Linked DNA regions of Natronorubrum tibetense GA33. The main gene of each other region encodes a partner of the protein of the gene in region 2 in a complex. Links are inferred from orthologs where the notes say so. Each region holds a gene or a part of one and is shown on either strand. Other genes may lie near its edges.

Region 1 (7,371 bases), 1.8 Mb from region 2 along the record:
TGTCAAAATGAAATTCATTCCCCATGTCATATGAGTATCCATCCACGGTTGTTATTTTGGCGTCCTCATTAGGGGCTATGTCTGCACCTAAATAATAAGCGAGAGGCGTAATGGTGAATATGTGATGGAAGTCTGCAGGAATCTCTATTCGGATGCCTGTTTCTGGCTTCTCAAACGAATTTGGTATTTCTAACTCATCGCAGAGTTTGATAGCTGGCGGATGACCCCGTAGTGTTGGATAGGATCGTTCAGCAGTTGTTGTTTTTAGTGCCGATCCGAAAGCGGATACTGCCCGCATTATATCTAGCGGATCTTTTGTGGTTTTAATTGTGTCTGCTGGACGCGTATGATATGATCGAGCACCAATTGTGAGAGGTATTGTATCCCCAAAAATTACGTGTGTCTGATCGTTATCCGCATAAATACTGACCTCCCCATCGAATTTGATGTATATTTTAAGCGGGACCGATATGTCAAGAGTGTATTTTCCCTTTGGCAAGGATATTGGTTGACTTGGACTAGCTTCTGCAACCATAGAGCCGTCCCGATTGCGAATATAGATGGTTGCATTTGCTGGAAGTGAAATCATTTCAGCCGTAAACTCAACCGCTTTATCTACCGGATACTGTAGCTGAGTCGATCCTACTTCTTTAAGTGAAATTGGCTTGTGCGTAACGACCCGATGCCGGTGTCTTTCGATTGGATCAATAATTTCAAAGCCATTTTTTGTCGGCTCAAATTTCGGTTTCATGGGGACAAGGGATGAACGAGGTAGCTGTTAACAACTAGTCGTCGGGCAAGGCAATAGATATAATTCTCGAGCAAGCATAGCCCTACGACTGATCGATCGAGATCCAGCCGGAACTCTGATCGCCGTCGTTGATCGACCATCGTTCCTGAAAGTCGCCGCTCTGTTCCCGCAACTCGACAACGATGTCGAACAACGGTTCCAAGACGGAGACGACGTCCGAATTACGGTCCATCGGGAGGTGGTAGTGGATCATGCCATCGGCGTCTCGAGTCCGACCGTTCGTCAGATGAACGAATTTGAAGACGCGTTCGACACCGTACTCCTCGAGGAGTGGTACCAGCGAGTTGATGCCGACGCGGAGTTCTGCGGGGGCGAAACCGTTCGCTTCGGACTCGAGTTCTTCGATGGCGCTTGAGATAGCGATACCGAGATCGGCAAGGGCAGTGGTCGTCGTCGGTGACGCCTCGAGCGATGGTGCGTCGGCTTCGATCGTGTCCGAACTAGTGTCGCTTGCGGCGGTGCTGCGGGCCTGTGTGGCGTAGCTAACGAGCTTGAGCGTATCGGAGGTGTTGATGTCCGCGTCGACCAGGTGTGAGACGTCGTGCAAATCGCCGGTGGTCGAAACCAGCACGCGACGACGTGGCTGGACGGTTGCCTGTCCCAGCAGTCGTCGACAGACGTTCCGCCGTTGATCAGCTCGAACGGAGCCGACGACCAGAACGCTTGCGCCCTCACGTTTCAGTCGGGATAGCGTTTTGGTAAACTGCTCGCCGTCCGACCCGCTCCCCCAGTCCTTGCGCGAAAACATCAATATATGTTAGGCTATTTGTCGGATCAAACATTAAATGTTCGGGTTGAAGCGAAGCCGTATACTTGGGTCTTATGGCTAACGCGCTAGAATCGGCGTTCTAGACTTATCTCTGTACGCGATCTCGCGACGTCCGTTCAGCGAAGAGACGGCTGCTGTTTCGACTCGATTCACACCGGGTTCTCACGACCCGGTTCGGTGGGTGTCACTCGCCGTTTACGGTGTCGTCAGTTTTGTTGTCATCGGTATCCACGCTGTCGTCGTCCGAGATTGCTTCGGTGCCGTCAGCGGCGGCCTCGAGGATGGACGTCCCAGCGTTGACCTGCTCGACGGGTCGAGCGGCCGCAACGAAGGTGGTTTCTCCGCCGTCGTAAACCTCGACTCGTTCGTCGAACTGGAGGGGATACAGCGTCTCCAGAAATCTGTGATTTCTGGTTTGCGAACGGGACACCTTGTTGTCGCCGGTCACTATCGCTGGAGGAATTCGAACTCGGTGACCGAAAGGTCGCGTTCGGGTAGCTCCCGCTCTTCTTGGCGAACGTACGAGCGTCGACTCAGTCCGATAGCAGTCAGCAACGGTCAGTCCGCCGCGGGCCTCTCACGTCCGTCCGCACCGACGTACGCACGGGTCGCGTCGACAAGCACCTGGCGATACGTACTCGAGTCGGGATCGCAAGCGAGTTCGCGAAAGCGGCGTTTGAATCCCTCGAAGTCGACGTGCGGGGCGTCCATCGCGGCCGCGTACGCGAGATCGTACAGCCGGTGGTCGTCGTCGACGAGGTCGTGGCGTTCGGCGAGTGCGAGCGCGAACGCAGCGTTGACCGCCGTGATATCCGGATCGGAACTCGCCGAGAGGCGCTCGAATCCCGGACGGGACGGTGTTTCGGGGCGGTCGGCGATCGCCATCGCGAGACTCGACTCGAGGAAGGAGAGCAGTTTCTCGCCGGGACCGACGGCGAGTGTGATGTCATCGGCGTAGATGTCTTTCATGTGGTTGGCGATCTGGTAGCAGTGGGCCAGCTTGCGCCGTTCGACGCTCTTGCCGGCGAGCGCGAGGTAGAGCACTTCTTCCGTCGACTGTGTGTGTGAGGGATGTTCCTGTTCGTGTCTGGCCATGTGGGCGAACTCGTGGAGGGCCAGTTCGCGAGCCATGGCACTCGAGGCGGCCTGCCTGGAGATGTTCAGCACGTGGCGGTCGTCGTGGTGGCCAGCCCAGGTCCGTTCGTCGGGGTCGTCTCGGAGTTGGACGTGGACCGGTAACGAGAGGTCGTGTTCGGTCTCGAACAGATCTCGAGCACCGAGGAACGGAGAGGTGGGACCGGCACCCTGCACGCGGAGATCCATGTGTATCAGTACCAAGTTCCGGCGGCCTATGTCTCTTGCGCCCGATTTCGATGGACGAAGGTCGCCGCGGTTCGCGACAACCGACGGTTGCCGAGCAGGATTCGGCTGTTGGATTCTCGTTCTATCGAGTTCGTAACCGGTTGTCGCGCCGGACGTGACAGCCGACCGCTTTCGTCGACATCGCGCTCTCACTCAGCGTCCGCTTCGACGGCGAGTTCGGCGCTGGATCCGCCGCGTTGGTTGTGTGGTATTCACTCACCTAAACTGGAAATTTCGGCGCGAAAACCGGGAAATTCGACGGATTCCGACGGCGACGAAACACTACCCTTTTGACCCCGCTACCGGTAACAGGGTGTATATGGGCCGACGCAAGAAGATCGTCCAAGAGTGTGAACGGCTGATGGACGAACCGGAGAACATCCGGAACATCGCCATCGCCGCTCACGTCGACCACGGAAAAACGACCCTTTCTGACAACCTCCTCGCGGGTGCGGGCATGATCTCTGACGAGACTGCCGGCGAACAGCTCGCGATGGACACGGAGGAAGACGAGCAGGAACGCGGGATCACCATCGACGCGGCGAACGTTTCGATGACCCACGAGTACGAGGATACCAACCACCTCATCAACCTCATCGACACGCCGGGCCACGTCGACTTCGGTGGCGACGTCACCCGTGCGATGCGCGCCGTCGACGGTGCGCTCGTCGTCGTCGACGCCGTCGAAGGGGCCATGCCCCAGACGGAGACGGTGCTACGACAGGCGCTCCGCGAGGGCGTCAAGCCGACCCTGTTCATCAATAAGGTCGACCGTCTCATCTCGGAGCTACAGGAAGGTCCTGAAGAGATGCAACAGCGTCTCGTCTCGGTCATCCACGACGTCAACGAACTCATCCGTGGCATGACCCAGGATATGGACGACATCGAGGACTGGACCGTCTCCGTCGAAGAGGGGACCGTCGGCTTCGGATCCGCCCTCTACAAATGGGGTGTTTCGATGCCGTCGATGCAGCGCACCGGGATGGACTTCGGCGAGATCATGGAACTCGAGCGCAACGACAACCGTCAGGAACTCCACGAGCGGACGCCGCTGTCGGACGTCGTGCTCGACATGGTCTGTGAGCACTTCCCGAACCCCGTCGACGCCCAGCCGATGCGCATCCCGCGCATCTGGCGCGGTGACGACGAGTCCGACCTCGCGGACACGATGCGCCTCGTCGATGAGGATGGCGAGGTCGTTTTCATGGTTACCGACATCGCAATGGACCCACACGCAGGCGAAGTCGCCTCCGGTCGCGTTTTCTCGGGTAGCCTCGAGAAGGGTCAGGAGCTGTACGTCTCCGGGACTGCGGGCAAAAACCGCGTTCAGTCCGTCGGGATCTACATGGGTGGCGAACGTGAGGAAGTGGACCACGTTCCAGCAGGGAACATCGCCGCCGTCACCGGTCTCCGAGACGCCATCGCCGGTTCGACCGTCTCCTCTATCGAGATGACGCCGTTCGAGTCGATCGAGCACATCTCGGAGCCGGTCATTACGAAGAGCGTCGAGGCCCAGACTATGGACGACCTGCCGAAGCTCATCGAGACGCTGCGCCAGGTCTCCAAGGAGGACCCGACGATCCAGATTACGATCAACGAGGACACCGGCGAGCACCTGATCTCCGGGCAGGGTGAGCTTCACCTCGAGGTTATCACTCAGCGTATCGAGAAGAACCAGGGCATTCCGGTCAACACCGGTGAGCCGATCGTCGTCTACCGCGAGCAGCCCCAGCAGCCGAGCGACGAGATCGAGGGTATCTCGCCAAACCGTCACAACCGCTTCTACGTCTCGATCGAGCCGATGCCGGACGAACTGGTCGACGTGATCAAGATGGGCGAGGCCTCGATGGACATGCCAGAGCAGGAACGTCGTGAGGCCCTGCAGGAGGCCGGCATGGACAAAGACGACTCCCAGGAAGTCGAACACATCCACGGGACGAATATCCTCGTCGACGATACCAAGGGGATTCAGCACCTGAACGAGACGATGGAACTCGTGATCGAAGGATTCGAGGACGCCCTCGACAACGGCCCGCTCGCGAACGAGCCGGTCCAGGGGACGCTCATCCGATTGCACGACGCCCGACTCCACGAGGACACCATCCACCGCGGCCCAGCACAGGTCATCCCGGCAACCCGAAACGCGCTCCACAAGGCGCTGATCGACGGGAAGATCAAGCTGCTCGAGCCGATGCAGGACGCTCGGATCGACGTGCCAAACGACCACATGGGTGCCGCCTCCGGCGAGATTCAGGGTCGTCGCGGCCGCGTCGACGACATGTACCAGGAGGGTGACCTCATGGTCGTCGAGGGTATCGCGCCCGTCGACGAGATGATCGGCTTCGCAAGCGACATCCGCTCCGCGACCGAGGGTCGCGCCGCCTGGAACACCGAGAACGCCGGCTTCGAGGTCATGTCCGACTCCCTCCAGCGCGAGAAGATTATGGAGATTCGCGAGCGCAAGGGCATGAAGCTCGAGCTGCCGCCGAGCATCGACTACATCTAAGCCACCACGGTTCCGTTTCCTCGATTCCGTTCTTTTTCCCGTTTCACTGTTCCCACGCGCCGCTGGCTGCTTGTCCTCGAGTCGTTTCGCCCGCCACAGATGGGGGCGTTCGCGTCTCGTCGGACAACCGGACAGCAATACACCGCACGGTCCTCGAACGGGTTGGGTCGTACGGATTGATCCCTCTCGCGCCTGAAGACGCGGGAATCAGTCCCGACGCGAGCCAGAACGGTGGAATCGAACCATCGTGGCGAGACACTGACGACGTACTTGAAGACCGTTCGTCGCCCGACGAATAGTTTCTAGAAACTCCTCTAAAATTTACTCTGCAATCTTATTGATTACCTCCTAGTAGCTGCACTGAGATTCGCATGCATGAGTGACTATGACAACATATCGAAATTGATATCTTAGTATTTTATTAAAATTCGATTAGTTTGGAAAGTTTTTAAGTACGGAAGGTAATGGTATCTGCCGGAGTATGACAGAAGAAAACACACACAAGCTCGACAGACGGTCAGTGTTACAAGCAGCCGGAGCACTCGGTGCCCTGTTCGGCATCAGTGGCGTCGCATCGGCTACGCCGGGACGCGAACCGGGGCCGAAAAAGAACGAGATCGTCGTCGGTGTCGGGCCGTCGGTTTCGAGTCCGAAGCAAGCTGTCGACCCCCAGATACCGAACTCTGCGGAGATCGTCCACACCAACGAAACGCTCGGTTACGTGGCCGTCGAGTTCCCCGACAGTGCCGCGGAAACGGCGAAAACGAACTTCAAAAAGAACGTTCTCGAGGGCGAGGGCATCGAGTACGCCGAAGACAACGTCACCTTCGAGACGCTCGAGATGGAGGCTCTCGAGAGCGACGACGACGCTGCAGGAACGGAAGACGTCGACGCGAGCGTCGTCGACGACCCGCTGTACGACAGCCAGTACGCGCCACAGCAGGTCAACTGTCCCGAAGCCTGGGAGGAGACGCTGGGTGACTCGGACGTGACGATCTCGATCGTCGACCAGGGGATCCAGTACGATCACGAGAACCTCGCGGAGAACATGGACGACAGCGTCTCGAACTACGGCTACGACTTCGTCGATGGGAACGACGATCCCTACCCCGTTAGCGCCGGCGAGGACCACGGGACGCACGTGGGCGGTATCGCAGCCGGCGGTACCGACAACGGCGAGGGACACGCCGGCATCTCGAACTGTTCGATGCTGTCGGCTCGAGCACTGGGCGACGGCGGCGGCGGGTCCCTGACGGATATCGCCGACGCGATCCAGTGGTCTGCCGACCAGGGTGCCGACGTCATCAACATGTCGCTGGGAGGCGGCGGATACACGGAACTGATGGACGACGCGTGTGCCTACGCCCAGAACGAGGGATCGCTGCTCGTCGCTGCGGCTGGCAACGACTCCGGTGGGAGCGTCTCGTACCCGGCCGCCTACGACGCGGTCGTGGCCGTGTCGTCGCTGGACGAAGGCGAAACCCTGTCGTCGTTCTCGAACGTCGGGCCGGAGATCGAACTGGCCGCTCCCGGGGGCGACGTTCTGTCGACGGTCAACTGGGACGATTACGACTCGTATTCGGGGACGTCGATGGCGTCACCCGTCGCCGCGGGCGTTGCGGGCCTCGCACTCTCGGCGTGGCCGTCGCTCTCGAACGAGGAACTTCGAAGTCACCTCCACGAAACGGCCGTCGACATCGGTCTCTCGGGCGATGAACAGGGATACGGCCGCGTGGATGCGGGCAACGCAGTAACGACGGAGCCGGGAACAGATCCGGATCCTGATCCTGATCCAGATCCCGACCCGGGCGAGTGCGGCGACGAAGAAAACACTGTCAGCGCCGAGGGATCACTCAGCGACGGCTGGTGGGGCAACCCGAGCGACAGCTACAGCTACGAACTCGAGACGGAGAACCCGTGTAG
Region 2 (8,322 bases):
GAATAGAACGGACACCGATCGTCGAATCCAGAAGTGATTCCACGAGAGGGACGGTATTTCGACGAAACTTCGTAGGAGGAATGGTGCACTCGGGAACGGAGAGCGTCGTCGAGCAACAGAACCTGGAGTCGGAACGTCGAACACGATACCACGCGTAATCAGTGTAGTCGCGTACTGTGAATCAACGCCGACGAAAGCGTCGCGACCGCGTTCACCACTCGATCCTGAACACTTCCGCCTCGAGCGTCCGCTTGGCGTCGGTGTGAAACTCGAATCGCTTGGCGATCGGGAACTCGGCCCGGAACGCGTGCGTCACGTTGCCGCCTTCGTCCGCGGCGAACGACTCGACGAACGCCTGACTTCCCTCGTTGTGAATCGTGTAGGAGACATCCGCGATCGACTGGGCCGTCTCGAGGAACTCGCGGTCGGCGTGGCGGTTCCCGCGTTGTGCACCGAACGGCGGGTTCGAGACGACCGTCACGTCGGTATCGTCCACCGAGAGCGGCGGCCGAGTCGCGTCGCCGCGAACCCATTCGAGGAGTCCGTCCCGTCCCGCCTCGTCGATCCGCTCGGCGTTCGCTTCGGCCAACCCGAGTGCGTCGCGGTCGACGTCAATACCGACGACGCGGTCGGCCCCCGCGAGCGAGGCCCCGATGGCGAGCATCCCGGTTCCGGTGCCGAGATCGACGACCCAGCCCGCCAGGTCGTCCTGCATCCGCGCCTGATGACAGATGTGAGCGGCGATCTCCGGCGGCGTGAGATACTGCTCGAGCGCGGCTGACGGATCAGAAAAGTCGGCGAGCGCTTCGAGCGCTCGAGCGAGGGTACGTCGCGACGGGCCGGACATTACCGCGTCGTTAGGAGTCGAGGCTGATAGCACCGTCGAGTTCGAGCGCGAGTCCTTCGCGCTCGGCGCGTTCGGCACAGGCGGCCAGCGCGGGACGGACCTTCTCCGGATCGGCGATATCGTCTATCTCGAGCGTGACAGTTCCGACGCCAAGGAAGGCACCGGCCCGCACGTACGCTCGCACGCGGTCGATCTCCGCCTGCGTCGCGAGCGAGCAGTCCTCGTCGAAGCAGGCGTCGACGGTCAACTCCGCCGGGAGCAGCCCGTCCTCGGTCAGGTCGCGCTTCAGATCCCGGAGGTAGCCGGGTGCCGTCGACTCGAGCGTCGGCGCCTCGAGCGTAACTGGCGTAACGTCGGCGGGTCGACAGCCGTCGATCGTCCGATCGGGTTCGGGGGTCGGTGACGTACTCATTGTAACCACATACATGAGTCGCATACAAAAACCTTTGTAAATGCTCAGTAGTAATATATCGTGGGAAGTACCTCGGGGTCGATCGCGTCGCTCGAGCGATTCAAGTGTGCCGGCTTCATGACAAATGTGGATAGAGTTAAGGAGAGACCGTGTGAGAGATGGGTATGGAGTGTCCACGGTGCCAGGGGTCGCTGGAGGAATACTCGCTGGGTGACGTCTCGACGGTAACGTGTCCGCACTGTAATTTCGCGGACGTCCCCGTCGACCACGTCCAGGAGGGGGAAGAGACGGAGTCCTGGCGTGACGCGTTCAATCGTTTCTACGAGCAGTGAGCGATCGGCGCCATCGGGGCGGCGGCTGCTGACGGCTGACTGGGCGACTCTGCTGACTGATCCTCTCGCGATCGAACACGGCTACGCAGCGATAACTCTCACGAGACGCTGTGCAAACGGAAAAACCGGAAGTCGCTTACTCCGCTTCCGCTTCGACTTCTTCGTCGTCCGCTCCCGTGTCGTGGTCGACGTCCTCGTCGGACCGTGCGGCGACGAGGCCACCGCGTGCAACGCTGTACAGTGGCTCGTTGGCGTGCGAGACGCCGCTGATCGAGAACGGAATGTTCGCGTCCTCTAGGTGGTCACGGAACAGCGCCTCGAAGCCGCTGGGGCTCGAGGTACCGCCGGTGACGACGACGGGAACGTCGAGTCCTTCCTCGACATCCTCCTCGTCGACCTCCTTGACGATGTTCTCGATGACGTAGTCGAGCAGGTTCTCGTAGTAGATCGAGAGCGCACCCTCGACGCCGCCGACATCCGTCGTGAAGTCCAGTTCGAAGTCGTCCTCCTTGATGGAGGTAACCTTGTCGACGGGCGTACCCGTCGCGCGGGCAGCCTGCTCGTCGACCCAGTCGCCACCGCGGGCGACGGAGAACTTCATGACCGGCACCGCGTAGTATGCCAGACAGACGTTCGTCATCCCGGCGCCGAACGAGATACCGAGTCCGGTGAAGTTGTTGTCCGCGAGTTCGCTGTAGATGACGGACATCCCTTCGTTGATCGGTTCGGAGTCGTATCCCATATCGTCGAGGAACGACTCGATCGTTTTCTGGTGGTACAGCGTCGAGAGATCCGAGTCGATCGGATCCGCGGGCGAGGAGAAGTAAAGCTTCTCGTCCGGATACGCGGGCTCGCCGACGACCTGCTCGATGATGAGCTTCATCATCGGAATCGCGCTCTTCTCGTCGTTCGAGAGGATCCCGTGTTTCATCGGTCGCCGCGTTTCCTTGTTGAAAATGTTCGCAAAGTTGAGGGCGTCGTCGCCGACGACGTACACCTTATCGTCTTTACGAATGTGAAGCACTTCGCTTCGAGAGAGCATCTGCTCGGCCATATCCGAGTATTCGATCTCTACGAAGGAGTTACGCTGTTGCACGAAAACCGTATCGTTCCCATCCTGCTGTGCAGACAGGATGTTCATCGTTCCAACGTCTAGGCCTTTCGCCATAGTTGGGCAAGGCGGCCGATGGATTATAAATCTATGTGAATAACTTACAGCTCAGACGGATGGACAATAAGAATAGTTTACTCGAAGTATCAAGCGATTACTTCCGTCCGAGAAGCTCACGAAGCCGATCGAACAGACCGGAGAGCGGTGAGCCATCGTTTTCGGCCGTTGCCATCTCCTCCGCTTGCTGTTGCTCGCGCAGTTCCTTGAGTTTCGCCGTCTGATCGTCGACCGTCGATTGGGAGGTCGTGGTCTTCGTCTCGCCACCTTTCAATCCCTTGAGACCGGCCACCTGCGCGTCGACGCCCGTCGAACGGGCTGTCTTCGTTCCGGCGTCGGTATTGACCGACACCGCGTCGAACTCATCTTCGGAGAAGCTGAGACGCTTGTGCTCGGTCTTTTCGACGCCACCCCAGGAGAGTTCGACGTCCTCCATCGCCTCGTCGATGTCCTTGCGGACGTCCGCATCGGAGAGTTCGTCTTCCTCGTCAGTTTCGTCGTCCGGGTCGACGGTCCGGACCTGCTGGGCCATATCCAGATAGTGAGCGATCAGCGCTGCCCCCGTGGACGCGGTGATCCCCGCGAGCCCGACGGCGTAGGTCGCAACGACTTCAACCGTGTAATCGTTTCCGTAGCCGTTCCAGTCGTCGGGATACGCACCAAGAAAGCCGATGACGGCACCGATCGTGATCGCGACGCCGGCGATCGACGTGTACAGCATCCGTCGCTCCGACGGGAGCAACACCACGACCCCGAGCATGAACACGGGGAGTGAGATCATTACGAGCGCGTACGCGGGCTGTACCCAGGCGATGTACGATGCGGATCGAGTCTCGAAGGTCCCGCTCCACACGAAGAGCAGGAGAGCAACGATCGCGAGTCCGATCCCACCGAGAAACAGGCTGAACCCGACGTAAACGTCGGTTCGGTCCTCCGGTTCGCCGATGTATCGACGATAGATATCGAAGAGATACCCGTCTGCAGGCTGTTCCGCTGGCATTGGTATCGGGTTTATACTCCAGTACTATGACTGTTGGGTCGCGCTACCAGTTCTATATCAACGCCGTTGCAGCGTGATATCTACGACCTCCAGTGCGCCGAATTCGAACCGTGCGACCGGGATACGGCTCGCTGTGAGTCAGTAACGAATGCTCACCGTACGGCGGTCAGTTCGCCGTATTCGGCACAGCGTGCAGTATTTACGTCCGTGGTCGTTAGATCGGTCAATGAGTCAAGAGTCGGAGTACACTGAGGGGGACCTCCGAAACACCGGGATGCGGCTGAAACACGATCGGGAGTGGGACTACGAACTCGAGCAGATCGTCGAGGCCATCGAGGAGCGAGATGCGACGAAGGTCGGCCTGCAGTTTCCCGAGGGATTGAAACGACGCGGCCCCGCAGTCGCCGACGATCTCCGTGAGCTCACCGACGGCGTGACGTTCATGCTCTCTGGGCAGCCGTGTTACGGTGCCTGCGACCTCGACACCTACCTGATGAAACGCACCGACGTCTTCGTCCACTTCGGCCACTCGCCGATGAAGGACACGGACAAGGTGATCTACGTGCCGCTGTTCTCGAACGTCGAGGTGCTGCCGATCATGGAGGAAGCGCTCGACACCCTCGAGCCACCCGAGGAGACCGAAGGCGTCGGCCTCGTCACGACCGCCCAGCACATGAACCGCTACGAGGAGATGTGCGAGTTCCTCGAGGAACAGGGCTACGACGTTCAGAGTCGCCGCGGCGACGAGCGACTGACCCATGAGGGACAGGTGCTCGGCTGCAACTACGCGAGCGCGGACGTGCCCGCGGATCAGGTACTCTACGTCGGCGGCGGGAAGTTCCACCCGCTCGGCCTGGCGATGGAACATCCCGACAAACACGTCGTCATCGCGGACCCGGTCAACAACGTTGTGACGCCCGCGGACACTGACAAATTCATGAAGCAGCGCTACGGTGCCGTCCACCGCGCGATGGACGCCGAGAAGTGGGGCGTCATCTTCTGTACCAAGATCGGCCAGGGGCGCTGGGAAATCGCTCAGGACATCATCGACGACAACGAGAACGCCTACCTCATCACCATGGACGAGGTGACGCCGGATCGACTGCGGAACTTCGATATGGACGCCTTCGTCAACACCGGCTGTCCGCGGATCACGACCGACGACGGGCCACAGTTCCACAAACCGATGCTCACCCCTGGCGAGTACCGGATTGCGGTTGGCGACAAGCCGCTCGATAGCCTCTCGTTCGACACCTTCCACGGCACCTGGTAGCGACCCCGGTTCGTCCGTGAGACGGAATCGTCGGTAAGACGGAACCCGGACGATCGATCGTCAGTTCTGCTCGGCTTCTTCGCACACAGATCTCATCGGTTCTTCTTCGGCCTCGAGTTCGGTATCTCTGCGTTGCCCAGCGAGCGAACGCGGAGGGAGGCGGTTTCGATCCGTGCGCTTCCGAGGAAGTACTCATGCGACAAGTGATCGACCACTGAGACTGTATTGCAGGAGAAAGTCGCGGGAAGATGACCGTACTGTCCAAGTATACCTGGAATAGTCGTCTACCATTCATGGATTTTTAGATCTATTCCAGACATATTCAACATTTGGTTGGTAATTACGTACTGATTCCAAAGTGGTTTGGAGCAGTTCTTTTGCCCAATAGCTCCCCACCAGTAATCGATGAGTAATCCCGATGGCAGCGAACGGTCGCCGCGATCTCGAGACGAGGTCTTCGACGCACTCGCAGACAGCACTCGGCGTGACATTCTCCGACTCGTTCACAGCCGACCGTCGAGCGGCGTCTCGAAGACCGATCTCGCCTTCGAACTCGTCGCAGTAACCACTGATACCCCACTCGCGTCGGTGACCGACGACGACCACGAGCGCGCGCTGGTCGACTGTCAGCACAGGCACCTGCCCGCGCTGGTCGACGCCGGACTCGTCACGGAGACCGACGACGGGAGGATAGTGACGACCGACCACTGGGTGTTCGACGATTCCGAATTCGACGCGATTCTCGCCGACCGAACGGACGATGAAACCGATCTCGACGCCCTGTTCGGTGCCCTCGCCGACTCGCGACGCCGGACGATCCTCACCGTTCTCGGGAACCAGTACCATCCGCTCTCGACCGAGACCCTCGCTCGAGACGTCGCGGCTCGTGAAACGGAGACCGCAGCACGCGACGTTCCTCGAGAGCGCGTCGAGCAAGTGCTGACCTCGCTCGTCCACGTCCACCTGCCACACCTGAACGACGCCGGTCTCGTCGGCTACGATCCCGAAACGGGCAGCGTCTCCTACGAGGGCCACCCGACCCTGCGCACCGAGTGGCTCGACAGCCATCCCGACCGCCTGCAGACGGCCGCCGAGTCGACTCCTGGGCAGTCGATCGAGACCGACGCGAGCAACGACGTTCGGACGCTGCGAGGACGAGAGTCGATCGTCACGACCGGTCAGTCGCTCTGTGAATCAGCCGAGGAAGAACTGTTCATGATGTTCACGACGACAGGGCTGCTCGAGGAGGGCTGTTTCCGTCGGGTCGAAGACGCGATCGACCGCGGCGTCGACGTCTACGTCGGCTCGCGGGATCCGCGCGTTCGGGAGATCGTTCGAGACCGCGCGCCGGAGGTCGTCCTCTGGGAGCCACAGTTGGACTGGCTCAACCTGCCGCCGAACGGCGAGTCAGTCGGCAGGCTGGTGTTTGCGGACCGCAAAGCGGTCCTGCTGGGGACGCTCGGAACGCCGGCTGCCGACGGCGAATACGACGAAACCGCGCTCATCGGTGAGGGGGCGGACAACGGGTTCGTCGTCCTCATGCGACAGCTGCTCGGCTCGCGACTCGATCACCTGGATGCCCCCGGCGAGACCAACCAGTCCGAAATCCCACTGTAACGGAACGGGACGGAACGATCGCGACGAACGATTGCCTACCGACTGCCGACGGCTCGGATTACTCCCGATCCCCCGCTTCGGCCCTCCACACCCAGCGTTCGTTTTGCACCGGTCTCGCTGAGGCCGGCCGCGGTCCGCCGAGACAACAACACTTACCCAGTCGGTCCTCGCACGCACGCATATGATCCAAAGTGACTGGGGAGACTGGCTCGTTCGTGACGTCGAAGACGCTTCACCCGACGGGGTCGCGATCTGGTATCTCGGCTGCAACGGCTTCGTTCTCAAGGGGAACGAGGGAACGACGGTCTACATCGACCCCTATCTCGGGCTGGGCGATCCGCCACGAACCGTCCGGATGATTCCCGTCCCGTTCGATCCCGCGGACGTCACGGACGCCGATGCGGTTCTCGCGACGCACGAACACACCGACCACGTTCACGGCGAGAGCCAGGCGCCGATCCTCGAGCAGACTGGGGCCACGTTCTATGCACCCGACGACAGCCTTGCCGTCGCCCGGGACGAAGAGGAGTGGACCGCAGACTGGGACCTCACGGACGAGCAGTTCGCCGAGGTCAGCGAAGGCGACACCCTCGAGATCGGCGAGTTCACGGTCCACGTCGAGGACGCGAACGATCCCGACGCGACCCACCCCGTGAGCTACGTTTTCGAGCACGACGCGGGGACCTTTTTCCACGGCGGCGATACCAAACCATCCGACGAGTTCGAACGGATCGGCGACGAGTACGACATCGATCTCGGCGTCCTCGCGTTCGGTACCGTCGGTCGAATTCCCGACAAGGAGACCCGCGAACCCAAACGGACCCGCTGGTACAACGACGAGAACCAGATCGTCGAAGCCGCGTCGGCGTTGGGACTCGAGCGACTCCTCCCAAGTCACTGGGATATGTGGCGCGGGCTCACCTCGGATCCGAAGGTGCTCCACCACCACGCGAAAAGCTTCGAGTACCCGACGCGACTCGATCTGGTCGAGATCGGCGACCGCGTCGATCTGTAGTCCCGCTACGTGAACCAGATCTGATACTGTCCGTATCATTTATAGTAATGGTCTGGTAACGTTGGCCTCATGAGTAGCACCGCCGACACGGACGACGTGATCGAGGTCGATGCTGACGGGTTATCCGTCCGGAAAACGTTCGCGGCGGACGAGTTCCCGGTACCCGCGATCCGCTTCGAGATCGAATCCGAACGTGACGAACAGGTTGCATTTCGACTCTCCGAATCGATCCCCGAATCGTTCCCGATGGACAAAGTCGGGTTCCACCCCGAGTACAACAGCGACGACTGGACCGCCTTTCAGGATAACCACGTCGAGTTCACCGGTACGCTCGAGCCCGACGAAGAACTCGTCACGGTCTATGGCATCCGCATCGACGACGAGAGCGATGCCGAACAGTTCCTGACCGAACCGGAGGTCGTCGAGGTTAGTTCCGACGGCGACGATGGCGGCTCCGAGGCCGACGAGGTCGACGACGACATTATTGGTAACATCGTCTCGGAGGACCGCAATCAGGCCGTCAAGGATATGATCTCCGGCGAGTCCGACTCCGTTCCCGGACTCGAGGACGACGCAGACGACAACAGCGAGGACGACGGCGGAGCCGAGGCTGCTGACGACGCGGACGAGCTCGAGGACGAAGCCGGGGGGCTCGACC

The links.
Region 1: the proteins of dph2 (region 2) and NATTI_RS0109725 are in contact, whole or in part, in a crystal structure (PDB 6Q2D), measured with the Methanobrevibacter smithii proteins. The link is inferred for Natronorubrum tibetense GA33 from one-to-one orthologs. Residues at the interface, in WP_011954460.1 of Methanobrevibacter smithii: Met1, Met3, Tyr4, Pro28, Glu29, Gly30, Leu31, Met33, Phe58, His80, Thr124, Gln126, Ser179, Gly180, Asn181, Phe182, His183, Leu185, Tyr201, Asn202, Phe211, Ile215, Arg291, Asp295, Asp296, Gln298, Met299; in WP_011954157.1 of Methanobrevibacter smithii: Pro482, Asn483, Lys484, His485, Tyr553, Asp555, Glu556, Glu559, Leu560, Leu591, His592, Glu593, Asp594, Ala595, Val596, His597, Arg598, Gly599, Pro600.

What each region holds. Positions count from the first base shown.
Region 1 is NZ_KB913017.1:1,878,094-1,885,464, forward strand. The notes cover bases 2,920-5,854. They hold NATTI_RS0109725 (elongation factor EF-2), read left to right. Parts: upstream 2,920-3,261; coding sequence 3,262-5,448; downstream 5,449-5,854. Also shown: NATTI_RS25300 (hypothetical protein), read right to left, coding at 1-751; NATTI_RS0109700 (DUF7504 family protein), read right to left, coding at 834-1,559; NATTI_RS0109705 (hypothetical protein), read right to left, coding at 1,765-2,010; NATTI_RS0109715 (DUF5781 family protein), read right to left, coding at 2,139-2,903; NATTI_RS0109730 (S8 family serine peptidase), read left to right, coding at 5,930-7,371. UniProt on the Methanocaldococcus jannaschii protein: Catalyzes the GTP-dependent ribosomal translocation step during translation elongation.
Region 2 is NZ_KB913017.1:62,177-70,498, reverse strand. What follows is about bases 3,250-6,008. They hold dph2 (diphthamide biosynthesis enzyme Dph2), read left to right. Parts: upstream 3,250-3,985; coding sequence 3,986-5,032; downstream 5,033-6,008. Other genes in these bases: NATTI_RS0100335 (DUF7344 domain-containing protein), read left to right, coding at 5,438-6,008; NATTI_RS0100345 (DUF7139 domain-containing protein), read right to left, coding at 3,250-3,759. Outside these bases: NATTI_RS0100365 (METTL5 family protein), read right to left, coding at 212-847; NATTI_RS0100360 (hypothetical protein), read right to left, coding at 858-1,259; NATTI_RS25150 (TFIIB-type zinc ribbon-containing protein), read left to right, coding at 1,424-1,591; NATTI_RS0100350 (disk-shape morphogenesis protein volactin), read right to left, coding at 1,728-2,759; more of NATTI_RS0100345, read right to left, coding at 2,857-3,249; more of NATTI_RS0100335, read left to right, coding at 6,009-6,649; NATTI_RS0100330 (MBL fold metallo-hydrolase), read left to right, coding at 6,831-7,664; NATTI_RS0100325 (midas domain-containing protein), read left to right, coding at 7,734-8,322. UniProt on the Methanocaldococcus jannaschii protein: Catalyzes the first step of diphthamide biosynthesis, i.e. the transfer of the 3-amino-3-carboxypropyl group from S-adenosyl-L-methionine (SAM) to the C2 position of the imidazole ring of the target histidine residue in translation elongation factor 2 (EF-2).